Regions from separate parts of the Stenotrophomonas sp. 109824_Sma genome, predicted to be linked through region 2. Evidence: predicted binding sites of a transcription regulator. Region 2 holds the regulator's gene; the other holds the start of a gene.
What was found. Region 2 encodes FliA, which starts transcription of late flagellar genes. Its sites were predicted from a motif close to TAAAGTTTNNCNNNCNNNGGCCGATAA; they were not measured.
Positions count from the first base shown of each region.

Region 1: ACZK1G_RS06215 (methyl-accepting chemotaxis protein) is a predicted target of FliA. The motif match lies at 3,056-3,082, and genes of this name have one in related genera.

Region 1 is NZ_CM151078.1:1,333,453-1,340,713, reverse strand. Features, by position in the region: gene ACZK1G_RS06225 (ABC transporter permease) at 1-137, shown strand, start outside; gene ACZK1G_RS06220 (glycine zipper 2TM domain-containing protein) at 267-635, opposite strand; gene ACZK1G_RS06215 (methyl-accepting chemotaxis protein) at 802-3,024, opposite strand; gene ACZK1G_RS06210 (hypothetical protein) at 3,235-3,627, opposite strand; gene ACZK1G_RS06205 (hypothetical protein) at 3,898-4,026, opposite strand; gene ACZK1G_RS06200 (DUF2628 domain-containing protein) at 4,082-4,957, opposite strand; gene ACZK1G_RS06195 (hypothetical protein) at 5,094-5,522, opposite strand; gene ACZK1G_RS06190 (hemagglutinin repeat-containing protein) at 5,526-7,261, opposite strand, start outside.
Region 2 is NZ_CM151078.1:2,213,113-2,220,373, forward strand. Features, by position in the region: gene ACZK1G_RS10475 (chemotaxis protein CheA) at 1-1,007, opposite strand, end outside; gene ACZK1G_RS10480 (protein phosphatase CheZ) at 1,010-1,615, opposite strand; gene cheY (chemotaxis response regulator CheY) at 1,615-2,007, opposite strand; gene ACZK1G_RS10490 (RNA polymerase sigma factor FliA) at 2,065-2,808, opposite strand; gene ACZK1G_RS10495 (MinD/ParA family ATP-binding protein) at 2,805-3,692, opposite strand; gene flhF (flagellar biosynthesis GTPase FlhF) at 3,679-5,280, opposite strand; gene flhA (flagellar biosynthesis protein FlhA) at 5,426-7,261, opposite strand, start outside.

The DNA of each region.
Region 1 (7,261 bases), 880 kb from region 2:
GCCTGAACCAGATGGACACCAGCCTGGCCGAAGTCAGCCACGAACTGATCACCCTCACCGCCCTGCTGCTGCTCTACGGCAGCCTCGCCACCTGGCGCCTCCTCGCAAAAAAGGGGACGGAGGGGATTAAGTCGTAAGCGGCCGGTTGGGGGGGATTGCGACTTAATCCCCTCCGTCCCCTTTTCCTGCAACGAAGAACGCCGGCGCGGGGCCGGCGTTCGAGTGCTGCGATGTGGAAGGGGAAAACGGGGTCTGGCAGCGATCGATCAGCGATAGACGCGTTCGCAGCGGCGCTCGACCACGCGGTCGCCGTTCTTCTGCTGGCTGTTGCCCTGGATCTGGCGACCGGCCGCACCACCGGCAACAGCACCTGCCACGGTAGCGAGCTTCTTGCCATTGCCGCCGCCCACCTGGTTGCCCAGCAGGCCACCGATCACCGCGCCGGTGGCAGTACCGGCAATGCGGTTGGGATCGCGCGAGTTGCGCTGCACTTCCACGTTCTTGCAGACCACGCGGCTGCCATCGTTGAATCGGCGTCCTTCATCGCGCGGCCCGTAGGTCTGTGCACCGGCTACCGACGAAGCCGCCAGCAGGGTGCCCAGCACAAGCAGTCGGGTCGAGGTCTTCATGGCCATCTCCTGAGTTCCGGTATGGCGCAAGTGTCCTCCCGCGGTTGGCAACCGGAAGTGAAATGCGCGTGTCCGCCACCTCATCGGCCATCGCGCGTTCAGGAAGAAAATCCGCGCCCATCACGATCAGCCATCGTGATGGGCGCCGTCTCCCTACCGGCGTGCTGCCTTGCTAGAACTCTTCCCAGCCACCGGCGTTGGCCGCCAGTGTCGGTTCGATGCGGGGTGAAAGCGCAGCGGGCCGACGCACTGGAGTGACCGTCGCAGCTACCGCTGCCAATGCAGGGCGTGCCACCGCCGCCGCCGTCGCCGCACCCGTGCGGAACACCGAAACCGCCTCGGCCAGCAGGTTGGCCTGCTCTTCCATCGAGCGTGCCGCTGCACTGGCCTCTTCCACCAGTGCCGCATTCTGCTGCGTGGTCTCGTCCATCTGCACCACCGCCTGGTTCACCTGTTCGATGCCCGAGCTCTGCTCCTGCGAGGCGGCGGAGATATCGGCCATGATGTCGGTCACGCGCTGCACCGACGCCACGATCTCGCCCATCGTGGTGCCAGCCTGGCGAACCAGCGCCGATCCATCGGCGACCTTGCCGACCGAATCCTCGATCAGGCCCTTGATCTCCTTGGCCGCACCGGCCGAGCGCTGGGCCAACGTGCGCACCTCACTGGCCACCACCGCAAAGCCCCTGCCCTGCTCGCCGGCGCGCGCAGCTTCCACCGCCGCGTTCAACGCCAGGATGTTGGTCTGGAAGGCGATACCGTCGATGACCGAGATGATCTCGGCGATCTTCTTCGACGAGGCTTCGATGGCCGACATCGTGGTGACCACCTGTCCGACCACCTCGCCGCCCTGCGAGGCGACACCGTGCGCGCCGATGGCAAGCTGGTTGGCCTGGCGGGCATGCTCGGCGTTCTGCTTCACGGTAGAGGTCAGCTCCTCCATCGACGCAGCCGTCTCTTCCAGGTTCGCCGCCTGCTGCTCGGTGCGCCGCGACAGATCGGTGTTGCCCGAGGCGATCTCGCCTGCCGCCAGGTTGATGCTGGACGCGCTGGACTGGATGCGGCCGACAATCTGCTTGAGCTGGTCGACGGTGGCATTGCAGTCATCACGCATGCGGGCGAACACGCCATGGAAGTCGCCCTGCATGCGCACGGTCAGGTCTCCGCGCGAGATCGCCTGCAGCAGGGTCGACACCTGCACCAGGTTCTCGTCGGTGGTCTGCATCAGGCGATTGAGCTCGGTCACCATGTCGCGGAAATCATAGGCGAAGCGATCTTCATCGCCGCGCAGGCTGAAATCGCCCGCCGCCGCTGCCGTCGCCAGCCGGCGGATCTCGCTGTTGATCGCCGACAGGCTGGTCTTGGTCTCGTCCATGGCCTGGGTGATCGCCGCCTTCTCGCCCGGCAGCGGATCCATGTCCACCGACAGGTCGCCACGGGCGTAGTGCTTCATCACCTCGATCAACCGGTTCTGCACCTGCACGTGCGAGCCGACCAGCGCATTGGTCTCATGCACCATGCGCCCGTAGTCGCCGGGAAAGGCACTCTCGTCCATGCGGTAGCTGAGGCTGCCCGCATCGTGCTGGCGCGCCAGCTCACCCTGCGCCGCCATCACCGACTGCAGCTGCGCCTGCATGCGCTGCATCGACCGGAGCAACTGGCTTACCTCATCATTGCCGGAGGCGTCGATGCTGCTGTCCAGCCGCCCGTTGGCGATGCCATCGGCCAGCTTCACCGCCCCTTCCAGCGGACGGGTCAGGCTGCGGGTGATGGCCCACGCGGCCAGTGCGCCGAGAATCAGGCTGAGCACACCGAAGGCGATGGACAGGGTTCCCGTCCACGCTTCCGTGGCGCGGTATTCCTCTCGGCTGCGCGCGGTCAGCGCTTCCTGATGCCGCAGCAATGTCGAGATGGCCTCGTTCCATGCGGTTGCCAGCCCATGCTCGGCGAGCAGTTCCTTGGCCGCGCCGTCGAAATCACCCGCCTTCATGCGCTCGTGAAGATGCTGGGTGGAGGCATCGGTCGCCTTGCGTGCCGCGTCGATCTTCGCAACCAGGGCATCGCCGGTGGCGTCGCGTGGAATCCTGATGTATTTGGCCCAGATACCGTCGTAGGTCCGCGACAGCTCCTGCGCCTTCTGATAATCCTTGTCGAAATCCTCGCCACGCTTGATCACCATCAGCCGGCGGTGCATCAACACTGCGTTGTTGGTATCCAGCATGTCGTTCAACAGCCGCATCTTCACCATGTTGACGTCCACCACTTTCTCGAACTGGGCGGACTTCAGGTGATTCCCGTACAGCACCAGGCCGACGATGGCCACGATGAACAGCAGCAGCAGTCCAAACCCGGCACCCAGCCGGGATCCCACTCGGAGGTTGCGTAAGGCGAGCATCTCAATTCCCTTGATCATGGCCGTACGATCGATGGCGGCGCAGGCAGGGGAAACTTTATGGGTCGATATTATTATATCGATCCAAAACTCTGGAACTGTGCAGACAGATGTGAAATCAGACGACCCATGAAGGCGTTATATCCATAAGGTATATCGCCACGGGTAGCGCGAATGGGATCAGGCCGGGGACTGCCCCCCCGCTATCCGGCATTACGGTGCAGCAGGCCCCGGGAAGACCAGATCCTTTCCGAGCCTTGCCGCATAGACGCTCTCGAACTGGAACGAGAGCACAAATCGAAACCCACACGTCGCGGCGTAGCGCTTTGTGAAGCGGCAGATTTCCTCCCAGGTGCTTTCAAACCCGCTCGCGCGGAAATGAAACGAGCCGAGCAGGCCCACCTGCCACTCGGCTTCAATCCCTTCCGCTACGAGCGCCTCCGGCGGGTCGACGATGCCGAACCCGAAGCCGGTGTTGGACACTGGAAGATATCCATGCAAACCGTCAGCACCGTCGGAGTGCTCGGCCTGGATTGAATCCAGGGCGTGCAGTACGGCGCCCAGGTCGGCACCGGCTTCGACTTCCAGAAACAGCGAAATGCTCATTATCGAACCATCATTCTGAAGCCAACAGCTTCATGACTCGGCATGGCCGCTTTCGTCTTCGGCTTCATTTCTGTCCTGAAGAATTCCTGATTCATACGGACTGCCCCTGCCCACCTCACCCATGGGAGCTCGCAATAATCCGGCTACCGCTTCAGATCAGTGTAGGTAGCACCCATATCCTTTATGCCCTCCTCGCTGTTCCCCATGGACGCTCTCACCGCGTCCAACCAGTCCTCCCACGCACCTGGATCCGTGGGGCTTCGATCCTCCTTAAGACTCCAGCCAAGTGAACCCAGCAGCCCCCCCGATCTCATCGCTGGGGCCGCGGGAATAGTCGATCTGGAGGAAGTAGAACATCGCCATGTAGGCTTCCTCGATCGTCAAGAGCTGTTCTTTCACCAATAATCTCCCTGCATGCCCCATTTCCAGAGCGACTCTCGCCGGATGTCAGCGATCACAATCCAATGAGGGTATGCCGGTTGAAGAACCGCATCTTCCCCTCGATCGTGAAGTCCGTGCGCCTGATTTCACCCAGCATCATCTCGCGTTGGGCGTCGTTCAACGTACACGGCTCCAGGACATTGGCCTCCAGCACTTGACCTGGTGGCGCCAAACGCAACTCGACAATGCAGGCATTGCCCTCGGTTGGAACGCCCGCTGGCCACGCCGTCATTGCGATTGCACGCATTTGCTCCTGGTACGCCCCCCGCTCTGCTTCCTCTATCTGCGGGTCCGGCAGATCCGGCGGGTTCGCCGCCACGTACACAGCAGACTGCGTGGGCGTTGGCTCTGATAGCGAACGGACGATCAGATTGATCAGGGTGTTCTGTGAGGCCGTTACCGCCAAGGCGATCACCAGAGCTGTGTAGCTGACACCGCCAGCCTTCTGCAGTTCAAGGTGCCGCCGATGTGCCCCGCGATGCTCGGCATCAACCTTGCGGACAATCCTTCGACAGTGCGCCAGGTACAGCGGATTCGCCAGGATTCCAGCAAGCACGCGAAACACCACGAAAGAAAGCAAAGACAACCACGGCAGCCCCATCAGTACGAAGGCGGTCATCATCAACGGCGAAAGGATGAACCAGATCGCTCCCCACGCATGCATGCGCCGGAAGAAGAACCAGAGTGACGAGAACAGGAATGCCGGCCAGTTCCATCGCCTTGGCGCCCTTCCGGCAGCGTCGTCCAGGCTCCAGAAACGGCAATAGGTAGAGAACCGGTCCCTAACCAAAATCTCCAGTGCACTCTTTTCACTTGGCTCGTCAGCGGCCGAGCCTGCGTCTCGCTCCACACCAATTTCAGCGCGACTAAAAGCGGGCTCGATCTTCATTCGTTCTGATTCTTCATTCAAAAAACGCTGATACTTATTCAAAGGGTTGACTATTCTGGCGGGGCAACCGGGTAGCCGATCAATTGCCTGGCCCTGCATCGACTACCCGTTTCACACACTCCCACAAAAGCCGCATTCAGCGCATCAAATGAAGCAGATCATCGTCCGAACCGATGGCGATCTTTGGAATATGATTTCGAACACGCTCGGGGAGGTCGTCTTCGCGAATCGCAAGCTCCGGCTTGGCGATAAGGCGATAACCATCCCCACTTACGTCATGGCTAAAAATCCCGCGACTCGCCATTTCAAGGAAAGAGCGAAGATAGGCCTCGCGCTGAGCGAGTCCACTGAAATCAGGCAAACTCTCTTCAACCACGATGACGCCCGAGCAAACAGGAAGCGAGTAAATATAGTCACACGCCAATTGCCAGCTCTCGATGGACGACGCAACCTGGCTCGGAACGACACCACGCCCTCCCGTAGCAAAATGACAAACACACCCATCAGCACCAACCGCAAACCAATCAATGTCATTTACCTCAAGAAATTCTTCATCCATTTCCATATATTACTCATCTCCAAATATATTCCTGCAATTATCACACCTAGGAACAGGAAGGCCACTTCTCGGCCGAACAGCAGCAGTAAATTTGATATCCTCAAGCTTCAGACGTGGATTTGCCAGCATCAGTTCGTTTGCAGCTCTGAATTCTGCGCAACGACCAATAGTATTCCCACATGCTGTCTTGACGCCAAGGCCCCCGAGCGAATCAGCGTACGCCTTCAGGCCCGGCGCGATCACATCAGGAACAGGGCCACTCGACGTAGTCACAATTCTACCAGTTGTAGGATCAACAGCACCGATTGCGGTCGCTGGCGGGTTCCTTCCAATACCTGCGATGTACTTTATGAGCTGCTGTTCCGCATCGGCGATAAGTCTGACCTCCGAAGCGGCCGTCATGGTCCTCTTGGCGAGGAGTGCCTCCGGCCCGACCAAGGAAGTTCCGATGTCAAACGTGAGCTTTCCACCAATGTCAGCCGCCTGATCTACGTCTTCAAAATTCCACGAGTTCCTACCACCAGTCAGGTAGTACGCAAGGCCTGCCGTCTTCTCCATGTACTCATTGATGGCCTGACTTATCGCGCTGTTGCGTTTTTGGGAGAAGGCCTGCAAGCCAAGCTTGTCCATCTCCTTGTAATCCGAGACCAAGCCCAGCAGAACACTGATCTGGTTCATGCTTGCAGCACCCGCTAACAGGTCCTTTCCGCCGGTCCAGAGCCCGTTTACGAACGCAGTACCAGCGACCGATCGATTCGTCGACGACAGCCAGTCGGCTTCCGCACCGTAGCCTGCACCACGCAATAAATCGACAGTGTTCGAACCACACTCACCAACCAGCGAACAGTACACCTTCCTTTGCAGATCTTCGGTAGAAGAGTGAATGGCAATTTTTTCAAGGCTGACCCCAGAACCGGCATTCTTGCTCGCAGAGATGAGCTTATCGGCGTTTTCCGCCATCCATGCGTCATACTCCCCCTCATATATAGGTGAGTTATGCGATTCCAATGCAATTTTCGCAAGTGAACGCTGCTCAGCACATGCGGCAGATCCTGGCACTTGGCACGCCATCAACAACTTGTAATCGCGCTCCGCAGAGAGCCGCTCGAAGTTCTCCTTGATATCGCATTCTTTACCTGCATCAGAGCAGATAACAGTCGCCTGAAGGTACTCCATCCGCTCGTCATGATTCAGGTAGTTGTTCTCAACGGAGTTTCTCGCAATCCCCATGCTCAATGCCGTACCAGAAACTCCTCCACCAGAAATCCCTCCCGCCATTGCGCCGACTGCTTGCCCGAGCACCCTTACCTGCTCCGCCTGCTCAGGTGACAATTTGCCCCCATTCTGTTTGGCGTAGTAATCGCCAAGGAACTTCGCCGCCAGCTCACCACCACCAGCCGCCAACGCCCCACTTCCCGCCTTGCCACCATTGGCCTCTGCCAACAGCGCGCCCAGCAGCGCGTGCGACAGCATCTGCATGGCCTCGCTAGGCACAGCACTCTGCTTGTTCGGGTCAAACGTCTTGCCGATCAGTTCAGCCGCATACGGCGCCAGCGCGTTGGACCCCAGCTGACCCAGTCCCTGTCCTTCAACACCACCGACCAACGCGCTGGTCACTGCGCCGAGCGCGCGGCCATAGACGCCATCAGGGGCCCACTTCTGCTGGGTCACCAGTGCATCGGGGTAGGATGCATCGAACGCGACGAGGCGCTTGAACTGCTCGTCCGAAGGAAGCGCATCGAATG
Region 2 (7,261 bases):
ACCAGGTTGCGATCGAGCTCGGTCTCGGCGCCGATCAGCTCCAGGTCCACTTCCTTCTTCAGAGAGCGGGCGACGTCGCGGGCGACCTTGGGGAAGCGCGAGAATACCTTGCCCACCGGCTGCATGCGGGTACGCATCACCGCCGACTGCAGGCGCGCGGTGGCGATGTCCAGGGTGGACACGGCGCGGTCCAGCTCCTCGTCGCGCAAGCGCGCACGCAGGGTCTTGAGCCGGTTGCGCGACAGCACCAGTTCGCCGATCAGGTTGACGATCGCGTCCAGGCGCTTGGTGTCCACGCGCACGGTGTGTTCGGCCTCGGCCAGCGGCTTGGCGGCGGGCTTGGCCGCCGGTGCCGGTGCGGCCGCCGGGCGCGGGGCGGCGATCGGTGCCGGTGCCGCCGCCGCCGCGGGCTTGGCGCCGGGTGCGGCGCCACCGTGCAGCTGGTCGAGCAGGGCTTCGAACTCGTCCTCGCTGATCAGCCCGTCGTCGGCCTTCTTTGCCGGCGCCACCGCAGTCGGTGCGTTGCCGCCGTGCAGCTGGTCGAGCAGGGCCTCGAACTCGTCGTCGGTGATCAGGTCGCTGCCTCCCGCAGCGGGCGCTGCTGCGGCGGCGGGTGCAGCCACGGCACCGCCATGCACGTCGAACTGGGCGATCAGGTCAGGCGGTGCATAGCCCGGCTCGGTGCCGGAAGACACGGCATCCAGCATCGACTGCAGGTAGTCCAGCGATTGCTGGGCGGCGTCGAAGTGATGGGCCTGCAGCACGGCCTGGCCGGCACGTGCAGCGCCCAACGCTTCCTCAGCGGCGTGGCACAGCTCGACCATGGCGGTGACACCGAGGAAACCGGCGCCGCCCTTGAGCGTGTGGTAGCCGCGGAACACCGCGTTGAGCTGTTCGGTGTCCTGCGGTGCCTGCTCCAGCGACACCAGCTGTTCGCCGAGGCGATCCAGGATTTCCTGTGCCTCGATGATGAAATCGGCAGTGATGTCGTCGGATACCGCGCTCATGCTTACAGCCCCAGATCCGACAACAGGTCGTCGGCGTCGTTCTGCGAGACCGCGTGGCGGTCCAGTCCTTTCAGTGCCGGCCCGGCCAGTTCCGGGTCGGTGCGATGCTGTTCCGGCGGCAGGCCGAGCGCGCCGAAGCCTTCGTGCACGCGGCGGACGATGCCCACTACGCGACGGATGATCTGCCCGGTCAGGTCCTGGTAGCTCTGCGTCAGGGCGATCTCGGTGAGGTTGTGGCGGATGCGCTCGAGCTGCGCGTCCTGGCCCGGCTGCAGGCCTTCGGCGCGCAGCTGTTCGGTCAGGCTGCGGCATTCCTCGGCCAGGTCCAGGGTACGGTGGGTGGCCTGTTCGGTCATCGCCACCACGTGGTCCAGGCGTGCGCAGGCATCGTCCAGTTCGCCGGCTTCGCTGGGCACGGTCGGCAGTTCACCCAGCGCCTGCCCCAGCTCGCGGGCGAGCCGCGAGAGGCCGCTCATCATCGGCTGCGTGCGCAGCGCGACCAGTCCGTCGATGCGTTGCCGCCACGCGGCTTCGTCACCGGACTCCAGTGCGTCCAGGGCCTCCTGCAGGCGCAGGGCGAGGGCGTTCTTGTCGACCGTGGTATCCATCAGGCGCTGGCCGCCAGGCGTTCGAAGATCTTGCCGAGCTTTTCTTCCAGCGTCTGCGCGGTGAACGGCTTGATGATGTAACCGTTCACGCCGTTCTGGGCCGCTTCAATGATCTGCTCGCGCTTGGCTTCGGCGGTGACCATCAGTACCGGCAGGGTCTTCAGCTTGGCATCGGCACGGATCGCCTTGAGCAGTTCGATGCCGGTCATCACCGGCATGTTCCAGTCGGTGACGACGAAATCGAACGGCTGGCTCTGCAGCAGCGACAGCGCGGCATGCCCGTCCTCGGCTTCGGCGGTGTTGGTGAAGCCCAGATCGCCCAGCAGGTTCTTGACGATTCGACGCATGGTCGAGAAGTCGTCGACGATCAGGATGCGCATGTTCTTGTTCAAAGCAGAGTTCCTTTGTTGTTCATTCCGGGCGGCCGGGGGCAGCCGCCTCGGGGATGTTCATTCTTCCAGGCCGGCGTCGACGGCCTCGAATATCTTCAGCCGGCCGCGCAGGCGCAGCACGGCCTGGCCGTGGATCTGGCAGACCCGCGATTCGCTCACGCCGAGCACCGCGCCGATCTCCTTCAGGTTCAGCTCCTGCTCGTAGTAGAGCGAGAGCACCAGTTGTTCGCGCTCGGGCAGGTGGCCGATGGCCTTGCCCAGCTCGCGGCCGAACTCGCCGCGCTCCAGCACCTGCTGCGGGGTCGGGCCACCCTGGGCGACGGTGTCCAGTTCGCCCTGGTCTTCGATGCGCGACTCCAGGCTCAGCACCTGGCCACGTGCGGCGTCTTCCATCAGCCGCAGGTATTCGGGCAGCGGCATCTCCATCGCGGCGGCCACTTCGGTGGCGCTGGCGGCACGGCCGGTGCTCTGTTCCAGGCGGCGGATGGTGGCGGCGGCATCGCGGGCACGGCGGTGCACCGAGCGCGGCACCCAGTCGCCACGGCGGATCTCGTCGATCATCGAGCCGCGGATGCGGATCGAGGCATAGGTCTCGAACGACGCGCCCTGGTCGGCGTCATAGCTGCGCGAGGCTTCGATCAGGCCCATCATGCCGGCTTGGATCAGATCATCGACTTCGACGCTGGCCGGCAGGCGCGCGGCCAGGTGGTGGGCGATGCGCCGCACCAGGTCCGAGTGCTGGGCGATGACCTCGTTGGCCGCCGAGCGCTGGACTTCCCTGTACTGGGCTGCGCCTTTCATGCGGCCACCCCGCGCTGCTTGAGAATGCGTTCGAGGAAGAACTCGACACCGCCACGCGGTTCGGTCGGTGCCTGCCAGCGTGCGGTGCGGCGCGCGATCTCGGTGATCGCCAGCGCCGAAGGGCTGGACGGATAGGCCTTCACCACCGGCTGCTGGCGCTGCACCGACAGGCGCAGCCAGTCATCCTGCGGCACGCAGCCCAGGTAGTTCAGCGAGACATCGGCGAGGAACTTCTCGCAGACGCGGGTCAGCTTCTCGTACAGCACGCGGCCCTCGTTCGGGTCACGCACCATGTTGGCCACCACCTGGATGCGGTCCACGCCACGTTCGCGCGACAGCACCTTGATCAGTGCGTAGGCGTCGGTGATTGAAGCCGGCTCATCGCAGACCACCACTACGGTGTCCTGCGCGGCCTGGCAGAAGGTCAGCACGCCGTCGGTGATGCCGGCGGCGGTATCGACCACCATGATGTCCAGCTCGCGTTCCAGTTCGGAGAACACGTTGACCAGGCCGACATGCTCGGCCGGGGCCAGTTCGGCCATGTGCCGGCGGCCCGATGCGGCCGGGACCACCAGCACGCCGTTCGGGCCTTCGACGATGACGTCGTCCAGGGAGCAGCGGCCGGCAACCAGGTCGGCCAGCGTAAAGGTGGGGTTCAGCCCCAGGATCACGTCGATGTTGGCCAGGCCGAGGTCGGCGTCCAGCAGCAGCGTGCGCTTGCCCATGCCGGCCAGCGCCACGGCCAGGTTGGCGGACACATTCGTCTTGCCCACGCCGCCCTTGCCGCCGGTCACGGCAATGGTGCGCACAGGGCCGAGCGGCTCGCTGCGGGTGGCCGACAGCGGGAAGGTCTTGGTCAGCTTGGCGTACTCACGCGACGGCATGGTTCAACTCCGGGTTGCAGGGCATATCGGCCGCTCGGCGCAAATCTTCAAGGCGAAGTACAAGATTGGCTGCACTGGCCCGGTGCAGGTCCTCCGGCACGTCCTGGCCATCGGTCACCCAGGTGATCGGCAGGGCGTGGTCCACGGCCACCGACAGGGCGTTGCCGAAGCGGCCGGTCTCGTCCAGCTTGCTCAGCACCAGCCCCTGCAGGTTGGCCGCACCGAAGCGGCGCACCACCTCGTCCATGTCGCCGAAGCTGGTGTTGGCCGGCAGCACCAGCAGGGTGCGGACCTGGCGGGCGGCGCGCAGCCACTGCAGCTGGGCGGCCAGGGCACGGTCGCGCGGGCCCAGGCCCGCGGTGTCGATCAGCACCAGCTTGTAGTCCTTCAGGCGTTCCAGCAGCTGGTCCAGGTCGGTGCCGCTGTTGGCCTCGTGCACGGCGATGCCGAGCTGGCGGCCGTAGCCATACAGCTGCTCACGGGCACCGATGCGGGTGGTGTCGGTGGTGACCAGGGCGACGTCGCGCGGTGCGTGCTTCTCGGCGAAGCGCGAGGCCAGCTTGGCGATGGTGGTGGTCTTGCCGGCGCCGGTCGGTCCGACCAGGGCGATCACACCACCTTCTTCCAGCGGGTCGACCGGAGCGATCGGCAGCTTGCGCGAGATCAGCCCCAGCATTAGGCCGCGGCCGCGGTGGGCCTCGGTCTCCAGCGGGATCTGCATGGCCACGTCGCGGGCCAGGCCGGCATCGAAGCCGTATTCGTCCATCAGGTCCAGCGCGGTGGCGCGCACCGGGCAGCCACGCAGGCGCTCGTCGGTGAAGCGGTTCATCTCGCGCTCGATCACCTGGCGCATGCCGGCCACTTCCTGGCGCAGCTGGCGGATCTCGGCGTCGTCCTGGGCGACCACGGTCAGCGTCGGTGCCGGGGCCAGCATCGGGGCCGGGCTGGCCTCGACGACGGCTTCGACCGCTGCCGGTTCGCTGGCGGCGATATCTGGCTGTGCATCGGTCACGACAGCGGTCGGCAGCGGCGGCGGCTGCACGGCCGGCGCCGCGCTTTCGTGATGCGTCTCATGCGGCGGGTCGATCTGGAAGCGGGCGCGGTTGGCCGGTGCGACGATGGCTTCGGCGAACGGGGCGAAGATCTGGTCCGGCAGCGCCGGTTCGTTGACGGCGGCACGCGCCAGGGTGGCGGCGAAGCCGGTGCTGCCGCGGGTCGGCACGATCTCGTCGGCGCTGTCCAGGGTGCGGCCGGTGGCGCCGACGGCGGCGCGGGCGAGGGCGGCGACGGCCGAGGTGGTGGCGGCGACCGGTTCCGGCGCCGGGGTGCTGCTGCGGCGGCGGGTGACGGCGGCGATCACCGCGTCGGCGGCGGTGCGCGGCTTGGGGGCCGGCGGCGGTGCGACATCACGGCGCGAGGCTTCCAGTGCACGCTGCACGGCGCTCTCGTCGTAGTTGGCGGCGGCGACGATCTCGATACCTTCCTCGATCCGGCGGTTGGACAGGATCACGGCGTCAGGACCATGTTCCTTGCGCACCAGGTTCATGGCCGAGCGCATGTCGGCGGCGACGAATCGTTTGATTTTCATGCTGTGGTCACGGGACGAAGACGGCGGGGTGGCGGTCGGAGAACTCGGGTGGTCGGTGGTCTGCACGGTGCGGGTTCCCCTTGGTATCTGTCTGTTGCGTTGGTTCGAAAGTGGTGTCTGTTTTCTGGCGCATCGGAGGGCGGCGTCAGCTGATCGTTCCGACCAGCTTCAGGCGCTTGTCCTCCGGCACCTCGCTGTAGGCCAGGACCGACAGCGACGGAACGCTGTGGCGGACCAGGCGGGCCAGCGCGGCGCGCACCGGGCCAGGTACCAGCACGACCGCGGGCTCGTTGCGGGCTTCCTGCTTGCTGACACATTCGGCCAGGCTCTGGTGCAGTCGCTCAGCGAGTCCGGGTTCCAGCGCGGCGCCGTTGCCCTGCGTGGACTCCTGCAAGACACGTTCCAATTGCGGGTTGAGGGTGAACACCGGCAGCTCCGCCGACATTCCGGCGATCTCCTGCACGATGAAGCGGCCCAGCGCGGTGCGCACGGCGGCGGTCAGCACGGCCGGGTCCTGGCTGCTGGGCGCGTGTTCGACCAGTGCTTCGGCGATCTTGCGCAGCTGGCGGATCGGAATGCGCTCGACCAGCAGGTTCTGCAGCACGCGCACCACTGCCGACAGCGGCAGCGCCTTCGGCGTCAGATCTTCGACGAGCTTCGGCGCGCTCTTGGCCAGGTTGGCCAGCAGGTGCTGCACTTCTTCGTGGCCGAGCAGTTCCGGCGCGTGCTCGCGGATCAGGTGCGACAGATGGGTGGCGACCACAGTGGCCGGATCGACCACGGTGTAGCCCAGCGTTTCGGCCTGGGCGCGCTGGTGCGGCTGGATCCAGGTGGCATCCAGGCCGAACGCGGGGTCCTTGCCGGCGATGCCTTCCAGCGCGCCGAGCGCACTGCCCGGGTCCAGCGCCAGTTCGCGATCAGGATGGATCTCGGCGGTGGCCACCGGCACGCCGTGCACCAGCACGCGGTAGCCGTTGGCCGGCAGTTCCAGGTTGTCGCGGATGTGCACCGACGGGATCAGGAAGCCGACATCCTGGGTCAGCTTGCGGCGCACGCCCTTGATGCGTGCCATCAGTTCGCCGCCCTGGTTGCTGTCCACCAGCGGAATCAGCCGGTAGCCGACCTCCAGGCCCAGCGGATCGACCGGGCGCAGTTCGTCCCAGCTCAGTTCGGCGGTCGGTGCGGGTGCGGCTGGGCGGCCGAGTGCGTTGAGCGCGGCAGCATCGGTGCCAGCGCCCGCCGCATCGGCAGCCGGGGCCTTGCCCTTGCGGTACACCTTCCAGGCGATGAAACCGAGGATCGCGGACAGCGTCAGGAAAGCGACGTTGGGCATGCCCGGCACCAGGCCGACCACGCCGATGATGCCGGCGGTGATCGCCAGCGCACGGTACTGGCCGAACACCTGGCCGGTCATGGCCTGGGCCATGTCCTGCGAGCGCGAGGCGCGGGTAACCAGCATCGCCACGGCGCTGGAGACCAGCAGGGCCGGCAGCTGCGCCACCAGACCGTCACCGATCGACAGCAGGGTGTAGGTGGCAGCGGCTTCGCCGAATGGCATGCCATGCTGCAGCACGCCCACGGCCAGGCCGCCGAGCATGTTGATGAACAGGATCAGGATGCCGGCAATGGCGTCGCCGCGGATGAACTTGCTGGCACCGTCCATCGCACCGTAGAAGTCGGCTTCCTCGCGGACTTCTTCACGGCGCAGCTTGGCTTCTTCACGCGTCAGCAAACCGGCGTTGAGGTCGGCGTCGATCGCCATCTGCTTGCCGGGCATCGCGTCGAGGATGAAGCGCGCAGTCACTTCCGAGACGCGGCCGGCGCCCTTGGTGATGACCACGAAGTTGATGATGGTCAGGATCGCGAACACCACGATGCCGACCGCGTAGTTGCCGCCGATCACGAACTCGCCGAACGCGGCGATGACCTTGCCCGCGGCGTCGTGGCCGTTCTGGCCGTTCAGCAGAATCACGCGGGTGGA